DNA from 2 places in the Lentibacillus cibarius genome. Region 2 is predicted to be linked to the other one. Evidence: a T-box and tRNA genes for the amino acid it is inferred to sense, from the RefSeq annotation. Region 2 holds a T-box; the other holds one or more tRNA genes.
The links. A T-box is a leader RNA that pairs with one kind of tRNA and senses whether it is charged. The one in region 2 lies ahead of FFL34_RS02415 (valine--tRNA ligase), so its partner is inferred to be a tRNA-Val.
Positions count from the first base shown of each region.

Region 1: it has a tRNA-Val gene. The T-box ahead of FFL34_RS02415 (valine--tRNA ligase) is inferred to sense a tRNA for this amino acid. The anticodon was not compared.

Region 1 is NZ_VCIA01000001.1:2,596,184-2,603,501, reverse strand. It holds gene FFL34_RS12795 (AAA family ATPase) at 1-1,527, shown strand, start outside; gene mcrC (5-methylcytosine-specific restriction endonuclease system specificity protein McrC) at 1,520-2,557, shown strand; tRNA gene FFL34_RS12785 (tRNA-Leu) at 2,733-2,814, opposite strand; tRNA gene FFL34_RS12780 (tRNA-Cys) at 2,829-2,902, opposite strand; tRNA gene FFL34_RS12775 (tRNA-Gly) at 2,924-2,998, opposite strand; tRNA gene FFL34_RS12770 (tRNA-Gln) at 3,005-3,079, opposite strand; tRNA gene FFL34_RS12765 (tRNA-His) at 3,095-3,170, opposite strand; tRNA gene FFL34_RS12760 (tRNA-Trp) at 3,185-3,258, opposite strand; tRNA gene FFL34_RS12755 (tRNA-Tyr) at 3,270-3,354, opposite strand; tRNA gene FFL34_RS12750 (tRNA-Phe) at 3,376-3,448, opposite strand; tRNA gene FFL34_RS12745 (tRNA-Asp) at 3,487-3,563, opposite strand; tRNA gene FFL34_RS12740 (tRNA-Met) at 3,652-3,728, opposite strand; tRNA gene FFL34_RS12735 (tRNA-Val) at 3,752-3,827, opposite strand; tRNA gene FFL34_RS12730 (tRNA-Glu) at 3,891-3,962, opposite strand; tRNA gene FFL34_RS12725 (tRNA-Ser) at 3,979-4,070, opposite strand; tRNA gene FFL34_RS12720 (tRNA-Asn) at 4,072-4,146, opposite strand; rRNA gene rrf (5S ribosomal RNA) at 4,163-4,278, opposite strand; rRNA gene FFL34_RS12710 (23S ribosomal RNA) at 4,475-7,318, opposite strand, start outside.
Region 2 is NZ_VCIA01000001.1:465,832-473,149, forward strand. It holds gene FFL34_RS02405 (ATP-grasp domain-containing protein) at 1-752, shown strand, start outside; gene FFL34_RS02410 (ATP-grasp domain-containing protein) at 762-1,628, shown strand; gene FFL34_RS02415 (valine--tRNA ligase) at 1,655-4,303, opposite strand; T-box leader at 4,442-4,663, opposite strand; gene FFL34_RS02420 (hypothetical protein) at 4,791-4,979, shown strand; gene FFL34_RS02425 (phosphotransferase) at 4,976-5,989, opposite strand; gene spoVID (stage VI sporulation protein D) at 6,240-7,318, opposite strand, start outside.

The DNA of each region.
Region 1 (7,318 bases), 2.1 Mb from region 2:
AATTACTTAGTCTATGAAGGATACATAGATAACTTTTTTCGAGGTAAGTGGACACTTACTGAAAAAGGACATACCGTCGACATGGATGATGAACTAGCCAGTGATATTTTTATTAAATGGGCAGATAAAATGAAGACGGAAAGAGAAAAAGATGCTCCCTCTCCTTCTGATATAGTAAACGAAAAAGAAAAAAGATATTGGATTTATTCTCCTGGTCGTAATGCCTCCAAATGGGACGAATTTTACTCCCAAGGTATTATGGGGATTGGTTGGGATGAAATGGGTGATTTAAGTCAATTTTCATCAAAAGAAGAAATGAAATCCAAAATGAAAGAAATATATGGACAAGAATACACGTATATTAATGCCGCACACGCCACATGGCAATTTGCTAATGAATTATTACCAGGTGATACCATCTATGTAAAAAAAGGAAGGTCAAAAGTAATCGGACGAGGCATCGTTGAATCTGAATATATGTTTGATTCAACTCGTGACAAATATCAACATATCCATAAAGTGAAATGGATTAATAATGATGAATTGGAACATCCCGGTAAGGCCGTAAATAAGACACTTACCGATATAACCCCATATACGGATTATGTACGGAAACTTGAAAACCTGTTTATAGATGAAGATGATGATATAGAAGATATAGAAGTCGATTACGACCCCTATACAGAAGAGGATTTTCTTCATGAAGTATTTATGGATGAAGATCGTTACAACAGAATAGTAACCCTTCTTAATAAGAAGAAAAACGTTATCTTACAAGGGGCACCTGGCGTCGGAAAAACATTTGCTGCCAAAAGACTTGCATATTCTATGATGGGTGAAAAAGATGTGAGTCGGGTAATGATGATACAATTCCACCAAAGCTATAGTTATGAAGATTTTGTTATGGGATATCGCCCAACAAACAATGGATTTGAACTTGCAGAAGGGCCATTTTATGAGTTTTGTAAAAAAGCTGAACAGGACAGTGACCGTGATTATTTCTTTATTATTGATGAGATTAACCGAGGTAATTTAAGTAATATATTTGGTGAACTTCTAATGCTAATCGAAAATGACAAGCGTGGGCAAAAACTTCGCCTGCTTTATGCCAATGAACTATTTTCAGTTCCCAAGAATGTATATATTCTTGGAATGATGAATACAGCAGATCGAAGCCTAGCCATGATTGATTATGCCCTTAGAAGACGATTTGCTTTCTTTAAATTAGAGCCAGCATTTGATTCTGACGGGTTTCAAGAAATAGTATCTAAAGCAAATAACTCAAAATTTAATGCTCTAGTTGAACAAATAAAAGCCCTAAACAACTATATTAGTCAAGACGAATCTCTTGGAAGTGGCTTTAAAATCGGTCATAGCTATCTATGCCCAGATGAAGAAATAACAGACGAGTGGTTGTCATCGGTAATAGAATATGAATTGATACCATTATTAGATGAGTATTGGTTTGACGATCCCTCTAAGATTGAACTATGGACAAATCGACTCCGTGGTGTTCTGAATGATTAAAATTAAGAACATTTATCATATGCTTGCGTATGCATTTCAAGTGATGAATAAGGAAAACTATGCAAAGTTAGAAACAGAGGAATTTGAATATGCGGCAGATTTATTTGCCGCTATCCTTGCAAAGGGCATGGGAAACCAAATTAAGCGGGGATTATGGAGAGACTATGTTGAAAATACGGAATCTCTCAGGTCACCCAAAGGTAAAATTAATGTTACTCTTTCAGTCAAACAAAATACGATGCGAAACAAGCAGTTGATTTGTAGTTTTGACCAATATACAGAAAACACCTATATGAACCAGATCCTTAAGACTACTGCGGTTCTGTTAGTTAAGACTCCTGAAGTGTCAAGTAGGAATAAAAAGGATTTAAAAAAGGTGCTGCTTTACTTTTCCAACGTGGATCGAATAGATTATCGTAGAATTCAGTGGTCAAGTATCAAATACCACCGGAATAATGCTACCTATAAGCTGTTAATTAATATATGTTATTTGGTCATAGAGGGATTACTACTTACCGAGCAAGATGGTGACCGAAAACTGGCGCGATTTGTGGACAATCAGAAAATGCATCGTCTTTTTGAAAAGTTTGTACTGGAGTACTATCGAAAACACTATCCGGAATTTAATGCCTCCGCTTCTCATATTAATTGGGATGTTGATGAAGGTGATATTGAGTTTCTTCCTGTTATGAAAACCGATATTACGCTTACTTATGGAGAAAAGGTTCTTATTATAGATACGAAATACTACCAGCAAATGATGCAATCTAATAGTTATTATAATAGTAAAAGCTTTCACTCTCACAATATGTACCAAATCTTTACATACGTTAAAAATAAAGACTATACCAATTCTGGTCATGTGAGCGGAGTACTACTCTATGCAATGTCGGATGAGGTCATTGTTCCAGATAGTGAACTTTCTATTAGTAACAATCGGTTTGGAGTGAAGACTTTAGATATGAATAGGGATTTCTCAGATATAAAAAGACAATTGAACCAATTGGTCAAGGATTTTCTTTTGGATTAAACTTAGCGATTTGTCGGATTGAATTAGAATTATTCTTCGAGCAAAAATCATTCAACTATCCATGGAATAAAAATAACCTTATATCCTTGTTAACAAAAACACTCACAAACATTGGTGTATCAATATTTGTGAGTGTTTTATCGTTTTTTTAAATTATTTTGTTTTCATCTAAAGATACCGGTGGTGGGGCTCGAACCCACACTCCCGTAGGAACACGATTTTGAGTCGTGCGCGTCTGCCAATTCCGCCACACCGGCATAAAAGTTGTACTTGGAGGCGGTAACCGGATTCGAACCGGTGATAAAGGTTTTGCAGACCTCTGCCTTACCACTTGGCTATACCGCCAAAAGAAAAATATAAAGAAAATGGAGCGGAAGACGGGATTCGAACCCGCGACCCCCACCTTGGCAAGGTGGTGTTCTACCACTGAACTACTTCCGCTTTTACTGGCTGGGCTACCAGGATTCGAACCTGGGAATCACGGGATCAAAACCCGATGCCTTACCGCTTGGCTATAGCCCAATATATCGATTATAATGGGGCGACCGGTGGGGATCGAACCCACGAATGCCGGAGCCACAATCCGGTGCGTTAACCACTTCGCCACGACCGCCATAATAGAAATTATGGCAGGGGTAGCAGGAGTCGAACCCGCATCAAAGGTTTTGGAGACCTTCGTTTTGCCATTAAACTATACCCCTATTTATTTAAATGGTGGAGGGGAGGGACTCGAACCCCCGAACCCTGAGGGAGCGGATTTACAGTCCGCCGCGTTTGGCCAACTTCGCTACCCCTCCATATCCTATATTTGGAAAAGGTGGCTCGAGACGGAATCGAACCGCCGACACACGGATTTTCAGTCCGTTGCTCTACCGACTGAGCTATCGAGCCTTAAAGGTGTTAAGCAATGATAAGATTTAATTTAAAAATGGCGGTCCGGACGGGACTCGAACCCGCGACCTCCTGCGTGACAGGCAGGCATTCTAACCAACTGAACTACCGGACCATGTTAAATTGTTTTGGTTGCACTCATGAAGCACAACTGATATTCATTTAGCAATGATAGTTATTCGACGTAGTTAATTGAATAATTTTGGTTGCGGGGGCAAGATTTGAACTTGCGACCTTCGGGTTATGAGCCCGACGAGCTACCAGACTGCTCCACCCCGCGATATGAAATAAATAAGTGAAATATGGTGGAGGATGCAGGGCTCGAACCTGCGACCCCTTGCTTGTAAGGCAAGTGCTCTCCCAGCTGAGCTAATCCTCCGACGCACAGGATGTGCGATTGCATGTATTTACATGCCGTCAACTCTATCCTTTAAATTAATGATGACCCGTACGGGATTCGAACCCGTGTTACCGCCGTGAAAGGGCGGTGTCTTAACCTCTTGACCAACGGGCCACAAAGATAATTATAATGGCGGAGAGCGAGGGATTCGAACCCTCGAGACCGCGATAGCGGTCTACACGATTTCCAATCGTGCTCCTTCGACCACTCGGACAGCTCTCCATGGCTCCACAGGCAGGATTCGAACCTGCGACCGATCGGTTAACAGCCGATAGCTCTACCACTGAGCTACTGTGGAATATACCAAAGGAAATGCCTGGCGACGTCCTACGCTTGCAGGGGCAAGGCCCCAACTACCATCGGCGCTGGAGAGCTTAACTGCTGTGTTCGGCATGGGAACAGGTGTGTCCTCTCCGCTATCATCGCCAGACCCTAAAGTTATGAATGATTTTGTCTCCCGCAAAACTTGAAATATAGGAGCTTTAATCAAAACCTTTTATAACCAAGTGGTCGACTGATTTCTTCGTGCCAATAAATATTATAATGGTTTTTTTGAAAAAATCAAGGGTAAATTTGAAATTTACACCCTAAAAACTAAATAAGAGTGTGATTCAACGACTGTAGTAGTAGTTAAGTCCTCGATCGATTAGTATCCGTCAGCTCCACGTGTCACCACGCTTCCACCTCGGACCTATCAACCTCATCGTCTCTGAGGGATCTTACTCACTCGAAGTGATGGGAAGTTTCATCTTGAGGGGGGCTTCATGCTTAGATGCTTTCAGCACTTATCCTTACCACACGTAGCTACCCAGCTGTGCTCCTGGCGGAACAACTGGTACACCAGCGGTGTGTCCATCCCGGTCCTCTCGTACTAAGGACAGCTCCTCTCAAACTTCCAGCGCCCACGACGGATAGGGACCGAACTGTCTCACGACGTTCTGAACCCAGCTCGCGTACCGCTTTAATGGGCGAACAGCCCAACCCTTGGGACCGACTACAGCCCCAGGATGCGATGAGCCGACATCGAGGTGCCAAACCTCCCCGTCGATGTGAACTCTTGGGGGAGATAAGCCTGTTATCCCCGGGGTAGCTTTTATCCGTTGAGCGATGGCCCTTCCATGCGGAACCACCGGATCACTAAGCCCGACTTTCGTCCCTGCTCGACTTGTAGGTCTCGCAGTCAAGCTCCCTTGTGCCTTTACACGCCATGAATGATTTCCAACCATTCTGAGGGAACCTTTGGGCGCCTCCGTTACTTTTTGGGAGGCGACCGCCCCAGTCAAACTGCCTGCCTGAAACTGTCTCCGGGCCGGATAACGGCCCTGGGTTAGAATGTTCGTACAGCCAGGGTGGTATCCCACGGGTGCCTCCGCGTAAGCTAGCGCTCACGCTTCGACGGCTCCCACCTATCCTGTACAAGCTGTACCAACATTCAATATCAAGGTGCAGTAAAGCTCCACGGGGTCTTTCCGTCCTGTCGCGGGTAATGCGCATCTTCACGCATAGTATAATTTCACCGGGTCTCTCGTTGAGACAGTGCCCAAGTCGTTGCACCTTTCGTGCGGGTCGGAACTTACCCGACAAGGAATTTCGCTACCTTAGGACCGTTATAGTTACGGCCGCCGTTTACTGGGGCTTCGGTTCAACGCTTCGCCCGAAGGCTAACGCATCCCCTTAACCTTCCAGCACCGGGCAGGTGTCAGCCCCTATACTTCGCCTTTCGGCTTCGCAGAGACCTGTGTTTTTGGTAAACAGTCGCTTGGGCCTATTCACTGCGGCTCAGACTCAGCCTGAGCACCCCTTCTCCCTAGGTTACGGGGTCATTTTGCCGAGTTCCTTAACGAGAGTTCTCCCGATCACCTTCGGATATTCTCCGCGCCTACCTGTGTCGGTTTGCGGTACGGGCACCTGTGAACTCACTAGAGGCTTTTCTTGGCAGTGTGGAATCTGGAACTTCGATCACAATTGACCTCCCCATCACAGCTTGGAATTATTGGACGGATTTGCCTGCCCAACTTCCTCACTGCTTGGACGCACACATCCATCGGTGCGCTTTCCGTATCCTGCTGCGTCCCCCCATCGTTCAAACGCTCACGAGGTGGTACAGGAATATCTGCCTGTTATCCATCGCCTACGCCTTTCGGCCTCGGCTTAGGTCCCGACTAACCCTGAGCGGACGAGCCTTCCTCAGGAATCCTTAGGCATTCGGTGAAAGAGATTCTCACTCTTTTTTCGCTACTCATACCGGCATTCTCATTTCCAGGCGCTCCACCAGTCCTCACGGTCTGACTTCACAGCACCTGGAACGCTCTCCTACCATTGTTCGTAAGAACAATCCGCAGCTTCGGTGATACGTTTAGCCCCGGTACATTTTCGGCGCAGCGTCACTCGACCAGTGAGCTATTACGCACTCTTTAAATGATGGCTGCTTCTAAGCCAACATACTGGTTGTCTGGGCAACGCCACATCCTTTTCCACTTAACGTATACTTAGGGACCTTAGCTGGCGGTCCGGGCTGTTTCCCTTTCGACTATGAACCTTATCACCCATAGTCTGACTCCCAAGGTTTCACGTTGCTGGCATTCGGAGTTTGACTGAATTCGGTAACCCGATAAGGGCCCCTCGTCCAATCAGTGCTCTACCTCCAGAACGTATACCTTGAGGCTAGCCCTAAAGCTATTTCGGAGAGAACCAGCTATCTCCGTGTTCGATTGGCATTTCACCCCTACCCACACCTCATCCCCGCATTTTTCAACATACGTGGGTTCGGGCCTCCTGTCAGTGTTACCTGACCTTCACCCTGGACATGGGTAGATCACACGGTTTCGGGTCTGCGCCCGTATACTTCATCGCCCTGTTCAGACTCGCTTTCGCTGCGGCTCCGTGTCTTCCACTTAACCTTGCATACGAACGCAACTCGCCGGTCCATTCTACAAAAGGTACGCCGTCACCCATAAATGGGCTCCGACTACTTGTAGGCACACGGTTTCAGGTTCTATTTCACTCCCCTTCCGGGGTGCTTTTCACCTTTCCCTCACGGTACTGGTTCACTATCGGTCACTGGGTAGTATTTAGCCTTGGGAGATGGTCCTCCCGGATTCCGACGGAATTTCTCGTGTTCCGCCGTACTTAGGATCCACTCCGGAGGAAACTGCCTTTCGACTACAGGGCTCTTACCTTCTTTGGCCGGCTATTCCAGACCATTTCGTCTAAGCAGTTTCTTGATAACTCCGATGGAGTGTCCTACAACCCCGAAAAGCAAGCTTTTCGGTTTGGGCTGGTTCCGTTTCGCTCGCCGCTACTCAGGAAATCGCGTTTGCTTTCTCTTCCTCCGGGTACTGAGATGTTTCAGTTCCCCGGGTTTACCTTGCGTATCCTATGTATTTAGATACGCATACTATCCCATTACGGACAGCGGGTTCCCCCATTCGGAAATCCCCGGATCACAGTTTGCTTACAACTCCCCGAGG
Region 2 (7,318 bases):
TCTCAGCAGATTCCATGACGCTATTACATACAAAGCAGACGGAGCTTCCTCATTTCGTCGTGTTTACGGACAAGGATATTTATTTGGCGAAACAGCTCGAATTTTTAGGTGTCAGGGTTTTTAACAGTGCTCAGACAATCGCTTTAAGTGATGATAAAATTGCTACATACCAAACACTTGCCGCCAATGGGCTACCAATCCCGAGAACTGTCGTTGCACCAAAGGCTTTTCAACAAACAGATGACATAAATGTTAATGATTACCGGGATATTGCTAATCAATTAGGACTGCCTATGATTGTGAAAGAAGCATTCGGCTCTTTCGGGGAACAAGTGCATTTAGTATCCACCGAAAAAGAATTGTTTGCTAAGATACAAGAATTGCATGGTAAGCCATTTATGCTGCAGGAATTTATATCGTCCAGTTACGGTACAGATATACGACTCCATGTTGTTGGTGATGCAGTCGTCGCTTCCATGAAACGGCAATCATCTAACGACTTCCGGGCAAATGTCACAGCTGGAGGTACAATGCAAAAATACCACCCAACAAAACAAGAAACAGACCTAGCGATTGCTGCCGCGAAAGCGATTGGTGCTGATTTCGCGGGTGTTGATTTATTGTTTGGCGAGAATAAAGAGCCCATTGTTTGCGAAATCAACTCCAACGCCCATATTCGCAACATGTACAATTGTACTGGAATAAATGTCGCCGACTTTATCATGAGTGATATCCGTAAAAAACTGAAATGAGGTACTCCCATGCAAGGTTGGCTAATCTATAATGATGTGGATGCAAAACAAAACGAGTCATTCATCAAGTGGTTTTTAGAAGAAGCTCGGCTGCAGAACATCACGCTGCTGTTTATCCGCCGAGAAGAGCTAACAATCGGTGTGTTCCAAAATAGGCGTACAGTGCTGCTTCACCAGAAACCTGTAGCATTGCCCGACTTTGCTGTTGTCCGAACCATTGATTCCATGCTAAGTCTACAGTTAGAATCACTTGGTATAAACGTTTACAATCCCTCGGAAACAGCCATAATATGCAACAATAAAGCACTGACACACTTTCACCTTAGCAAATTAGACGTACCTACAGCAGACACTATGTTTGTGCCAAAGGGGACTCCCTTACCTGCTGAAGCCCCAATGCCATTCCCTTTCGTTGTGAAAGACACTGGTGGAAGAGGCGGGAAACAAGTACATCTTGTTATATCTGACACATCCTGGAACAATTTACGTGCACGATTCACAGACAATCATGACCTCATTATCCAGTCGGCAACAAATGTACAGCAAGGCAAAGATGTTCGTGTATTTGTGATTGGCGAAAGAATCATCGGAGCGGTTCTACGCGAAAATAAGCATGACTTCCGGGCAAACTTTAAGCTCGGTGGATCAGCTTCATGGTATTCCTTGACTGATCAAGAGCAAAAGATCGTACATAAAATCACCGGCTACTTCCAGTTCGGGATGGCCGGAATCGATTTTCTTCTGGATAACGATGGCTGTCTATTATTCAATGAAATAGAGGATGTCGTTGGTTCCCGTACGCTTAGTGCCGTATCAGATATCAATATTGTAAGGCAATATATTGCATATATTAAAAGCGGAAACGCATCTTTGTAAGGCGTTTCCGCTTTTGTTCTTTCATTTTACGTCGACCGTAAATCTTCAAGTCGAGCTTTCACTTTTGCTTGTTTTTCCAGGTAATCTTTTTCCTTCTGTCGTTCTTCATCAACGACGTTCTGTGGTGCTTTATTGACAAACCCTTCATTTGCCAACTTCTTCTGAACGCGTTCCACTTCTTTTGTCCATTTATCCAATTCCTTTTCCAACCGTTCGATTTCCTTATCAATGTCAATCAGGCCCTCAAGCGGCAGGAACAATTCCGCTCCGGTAACGACTGCCGACATTGCTTTTTCCGGTGCCTCTAAGCCGGTAGCAATGACCAATTCACTTGGATTGCAGAAACGTTCAAGATAGCTGCGATTGCTCTTTAGCTCCTGTGCTACAGCTTCGGTTTCTGCTTTGATAAACAATTTAATCTGTTTGGACATTGGCGTATCCACTTCAGCCCGGATATTACGGACCGATTTAATAATAGATACGAGACGCTTCATTTCATTTGCTGCGTTTTCATCGTGAAATTCCGCTTTTGGCTCCGGCCACTTGGCAACGGTTATTGACTCACCTTCATGCGGAAGCTGCTGCCAGATTTCTTCTGTAATGAATGGCATGTATGGATGCAGCATGCGCATCGTTTGATCCAGTACATATGCAAGTACCGAGCGTGTTGTTTTTTTCGCTTGTTCGTCGTCACCATATAGTGGAAGTTTAGCCATTTCAATATACCAGTCACACAGCTCGTCCCAAATGAAATTGTATAAATGGCGCCCGGCCTCACCAAATTCATATTTATCGGTATTTCTTGTGACCTGTTCAATTGTTTCATTCAGCCTTGTCAATATCCACTTGTCCGCTAGTGACTTTTCCCCGTTCAAATCGATGTCTTCATAGGAGAAGTTGTCCATGTTCATTAGAGAAAAACGCGATGCATTCCATACTTTGTTGGCAAAATTCCAGGTTGCTTCAACTTTTTCCCAGTGGAAACGCAAATCCTGACCCGGAGATGATCCTGTCAACAAGAAGTAACGCAGAGAATCAGCGCCGTATTTATCGATCACATCCATCGGGTCTACACCGTTTCCAAGGGATTTACTCATTTTCCGACCTTCTGCATCCCGAATCAGCCCGTGGATTAGAACGTCTTTAAACGGCCGCCTACCAGTGAACTGCTTTGACTGAAAAATCATCCGGGCAACCCAGAAAAAGATAATATCATAGCCGGTGACAAGCACATCAGTCGGGAAATATCGCTTAAAATCTTCCGCATCTTCGTCAGGCCAGCCCATCGTTGAAAATGGCCAGAGCGCTGAGGAAAACCATGTATCCAAAACATCTTCATCCTGCAGCCAATTTTCAAGGTCAGCCGGCGCTTCCCTTGCAACATACATTTCGCCAGTTTCTTTATGGTACCATGCCGGAATGCGATGCCCCCACCAAAGTTGACGGGAAATACACCAGTCGCGGATGTTTTCCATCCAGTGCAAGTAAGTACGCTCAAATCTATCAGGGACAAAGTGTACTTTCTCGTCACCCTGTTGCAGTTCAATAGCATTGTCTGCAAGCGGCTGCATGTTGACAAACCATTGTGTAGACAAATAAGGCTCCACAACAGCCCCACTCCGTTCTGAATGGCCAACCTGATGTACGTGGTCTTCTATCTTAAATAGAAAGCCTTGCTCCTGCAAGTCCTTTACAATCTGTTTTCGACATTCGAAGCGATCAAGTCCTTGATAATCGAGTGCATTCTCATTCATGCTCCCGTCCTCATTCATGATAAGGATCCGTTCAAGATCATGCCGGTTACCGATTGCAAAGTCATTCGGATCATGGGCAGGTGTAATCTTTACTGCACCCGATCCCATTTCCATATCTACATAAGAATCGGCAACAATTTCAATTTCCCGACCAACAATTGGCAGGATAACTGTTTTGCCGATCAGGTGCTTATACCGGTCATCATCCGGATGGACAGCAACCGCCGAATCACCAAGCATTGTTTCCGGACGAGTAGTGGCGATTTCAATCGTTTCATCACTATCCTTAATCGGATAGCGCATATGATAAAATTTACCGTCAACTTCTTCGTAAATCACTTCAATGTCCGAAAGAGCTGTCTGTGTATCAGGGTCCCAATTGATAATATATTCCCCGCGATAAATCAGTCCTTTTTCATACAGACTGACAAAAACTTCACGCACAGCCTCTGATAGCCCCGTGTCCATCGTGAATCGTTCTCTGGAATAATCTAGGCCAAGTCCTAATTTCTCCCATTGGGACCGGATAAAATCAGCATATTCCTCTTTCCAGTCCCAGGAAACCTCGAGAAATTGCTCCCGTCCAAGATCATAGCGATTTTGACCTTGTTCCTTCAATTTGGCCTCAACTTTTGCCTGTGTAGCAATACCAGCATGATCCATTCCCGGAAGCCACAGGACATCATAGCCCTGCATTCGTTTCATGCGTGCAAGTGTATCCTGCATCGTCGTGTCCCAAGCATGGCCCAAATGCAGCTTACCAGTCACATTCGGCGGTGGGATTACGATTGTAAACGGCTCCTTTTCCTTATCTCCATCCGCTTCAAAAAACTTACCATTCACCCAAAATCGGTAACGATCTCGTTCCACTTCACGCGGATCATACTTTGATGACATGTCTGTTCTGTTCCCATCTTCCATCATAACTAATTGCCTCCTTCATTATTAGAAAACCTCGGCATTCACCTCGTCTTATAGCGAATGTCGAAGTTTTTATTATAAGGTCATCCATATGTTATACTTTCTGACGTCACAATAAAAAATCCTTTCCGCCCTGTCATAAAGGACGAAAAGGATCTACTTCCGTGGTTCCACCTTTGTTCATAAGCGATTACTGCCTATGCACTCGTTGCTTAGTAACGGTAATACCGGCATTCTCCTACTCCATTCAGAGAAGCAGCTTAAGGGCGACTTCAGAAATGATTATTCCCGGGAAATTCCCACCAGCATTCCCTCTCTTCAGGGCAATCATTCCATACTCTTCCCTATCTCAGCATTTTTTAGTGTGTTTTTGATTATTTTATATTTTACCGTTTGTTGACAAAGAAATCAACTATTACGATATGCATTGCACAAAAAACGTACGTCTATACATACAATAGTATAAAATGAGAAGAGGTGAACGACAATGGCACGTTTTTACCGTTACCGGCTACCACCATGGGTCAGAAATTGTATTGTTGTCATTGAAAAAGTGACGTTGCCGATATTTATTTTTCAATTAATCCGTACGTTATTGTTTCCGTCCTCTCTGGATGTATTTATGCTTGGTGCCTTGGCAGGACTGACCGTCGCCTTTTATTTGGAGTGGATTTAAGAATCATCAGAGGTTGTTTCGGGATCAGCAATCATGTCACTTTTTGCCCGGCCCGACCAGTCCAGTCCCAGCTGCAGTTGACGAAAGGAATGCTGCAGCATTTTCTGCTGTACAATCATCGTATGACGAGATTCTTTAGCAATATATTGCTCTACAAGCTTTATGTAATGGAATGGATCTAGCAAATAGATTAGCAGCAAATGCCATTCCTTATCATCTAATCGATTTCTATAGCTATAGGAAGAGTACATTTCTGCCAAATTTTCCGGGGACTGGTCATAGTGTTTCGCTAGGTCTTGCAAAAATATTGCTAAATCAGTTGCAGCATTGTCATAGCTCACCTTCTCCCAATTAATAATATAAGTGTGGTGGTGGTGGAGTGTATGTGACAGATCCAAATCACCATGACAAAGCGAATAATTCCATGTATTGTTCTCTTCCAGTTCAGCCATGAAATAACCAATTTGCGTATCAAGTTCTGCTAATACATTGACTAACACATGGTAATGGGTACAAACCTGTAATTCCAATGGAGACATAAATCGATTCTGTTCAAACAGCTTGACATAATCAAGCAATGTATCCTGCAACTCCCGACATCGACTGCGGTAATCACTGAATTTATGTTTAACTGCAACCGTATCAACGGGTTGGGTCTGTTTCGTCTTTTCGTGAATTTCACTAATCGCTCGGAGGGTGTTATGAATCTGTTGCTGTTGGTTTAAAGAATAATTTCTTGTCCATGGAGTCATATAATAGTACGCCTCATCGACGCGTGTATATAACTGTGATGTCTCAGTTATATACACCGGTAAAATATTGTTCAGCTGTAACGTATGTGCCTGATGGTAAACATTTTCCCATAAAGCGATTGTATTATCTGAGAGTCTGCTTCTTTTTAATGCATAATCATACCGCCCGTCATTCACTCTAAATAAACGACTGGTTATTTTTTCTATATAATATGGGGCAAAACCATAGCTGCTGACCACATTTTCAATTTGTTTCACTTTCCATTTCACCACCTTACCGATATACTGGACAAGCAATTAGAATCAAGCATTCAAGCATGTCTTAGGCTGCATGCTATCTTTTCAATCTGTTAAAACAACAGTACCCCTTACTGATAAAGCAAGGGGTGTACAAATATCCCGCTTTCATAGACTGACTGTAAGGAACTCGATGGTAACCAGAAACATTAAGCAAGGCGGTGAACGTAAAATTGTGAATCCGCTGCTGTTTGAAGTTCACCTATGTCTCCTACGTGGACGGAATATATAATAATTGGCCTTCTTCCAAGCTATCTTCCCCAAGATGGTTCTGTTTCAGCAGCTGCAATGCGGATATGCCGTAACGCTCTGCAATTGATTCAACTGTATCCGTTCCCTGGACAATGCATAGGCGCATTTTTGCATATTGTTCTTCCTCATCACTCCTGAACATATCAGCCAAATAACGAACATCTTCGGAACCCGATGATTCTGCAGCACTCTCACTTAGATCACCTGTTTCCGAAACTTCTACTAATGACGTAGATTCGTCCTGACTTTCTTCTTCCTGTTCATAGCCCGTATCTTCATCACTTTCATACCATTCTTGTTCCTCTGTTTCTAGCTCTCCTACTTCGCTATCGAGCGATTCTTTTTCTTTCGTTCCAAAGAATTCAGCAAGGGTTTGTGATTTTTTCCCCTTCCACCGTTTTTTCTCTGTAACTGAATCGTTTTCTGTCTGCTCGGTGCCTTCTTCGGATTCAGGCGTTGACTCCTGATGGTTTTCTTGTGGTAGTTCCTCCGGAAGTTCCGGGACAGTTTCCAAATCATTCGTATCCTCTGTTTCCGTATCATCTGTTGGCATTTTTACATCAAATTCAAACGTTTCATCTTCCCTTGGCAGAAGTGACTGATCCTGTTCCGCTCCGTCTGTAGTCTTTGCCCTATCAGAAATCCCGTGTATTTCAATAGAAGCATTTAATTTGAGTTGATTCTGATCTGGTATTTCATAATCAAACGATTCAATTCCTACAGTTACTTCGTCCAAATCGTTTACACGGTTTGCGGGCACAGAAATTTCTACTGGGAAACGGTGCGAAAACTCTATCTGGCCATCGGAAAGATCCTCAACATTTTCAATATACCTTCTTGAATGAAGTTCTTGCAAATCCGTCGTGTCTTCTCCCTCTTCCGCAGCTAATGGTTCTTTTTGATATGTGCCTTGGAGCTCGATGACGCCCCTGATGGAAATATAGTCATTGAATGATTGTATGGAAATTTCCGGATCCAAGGAGACCCCCATCATTTCGCCAACTTCCTGTCCTTTTTCAAAAAACAGGGATTCATTTA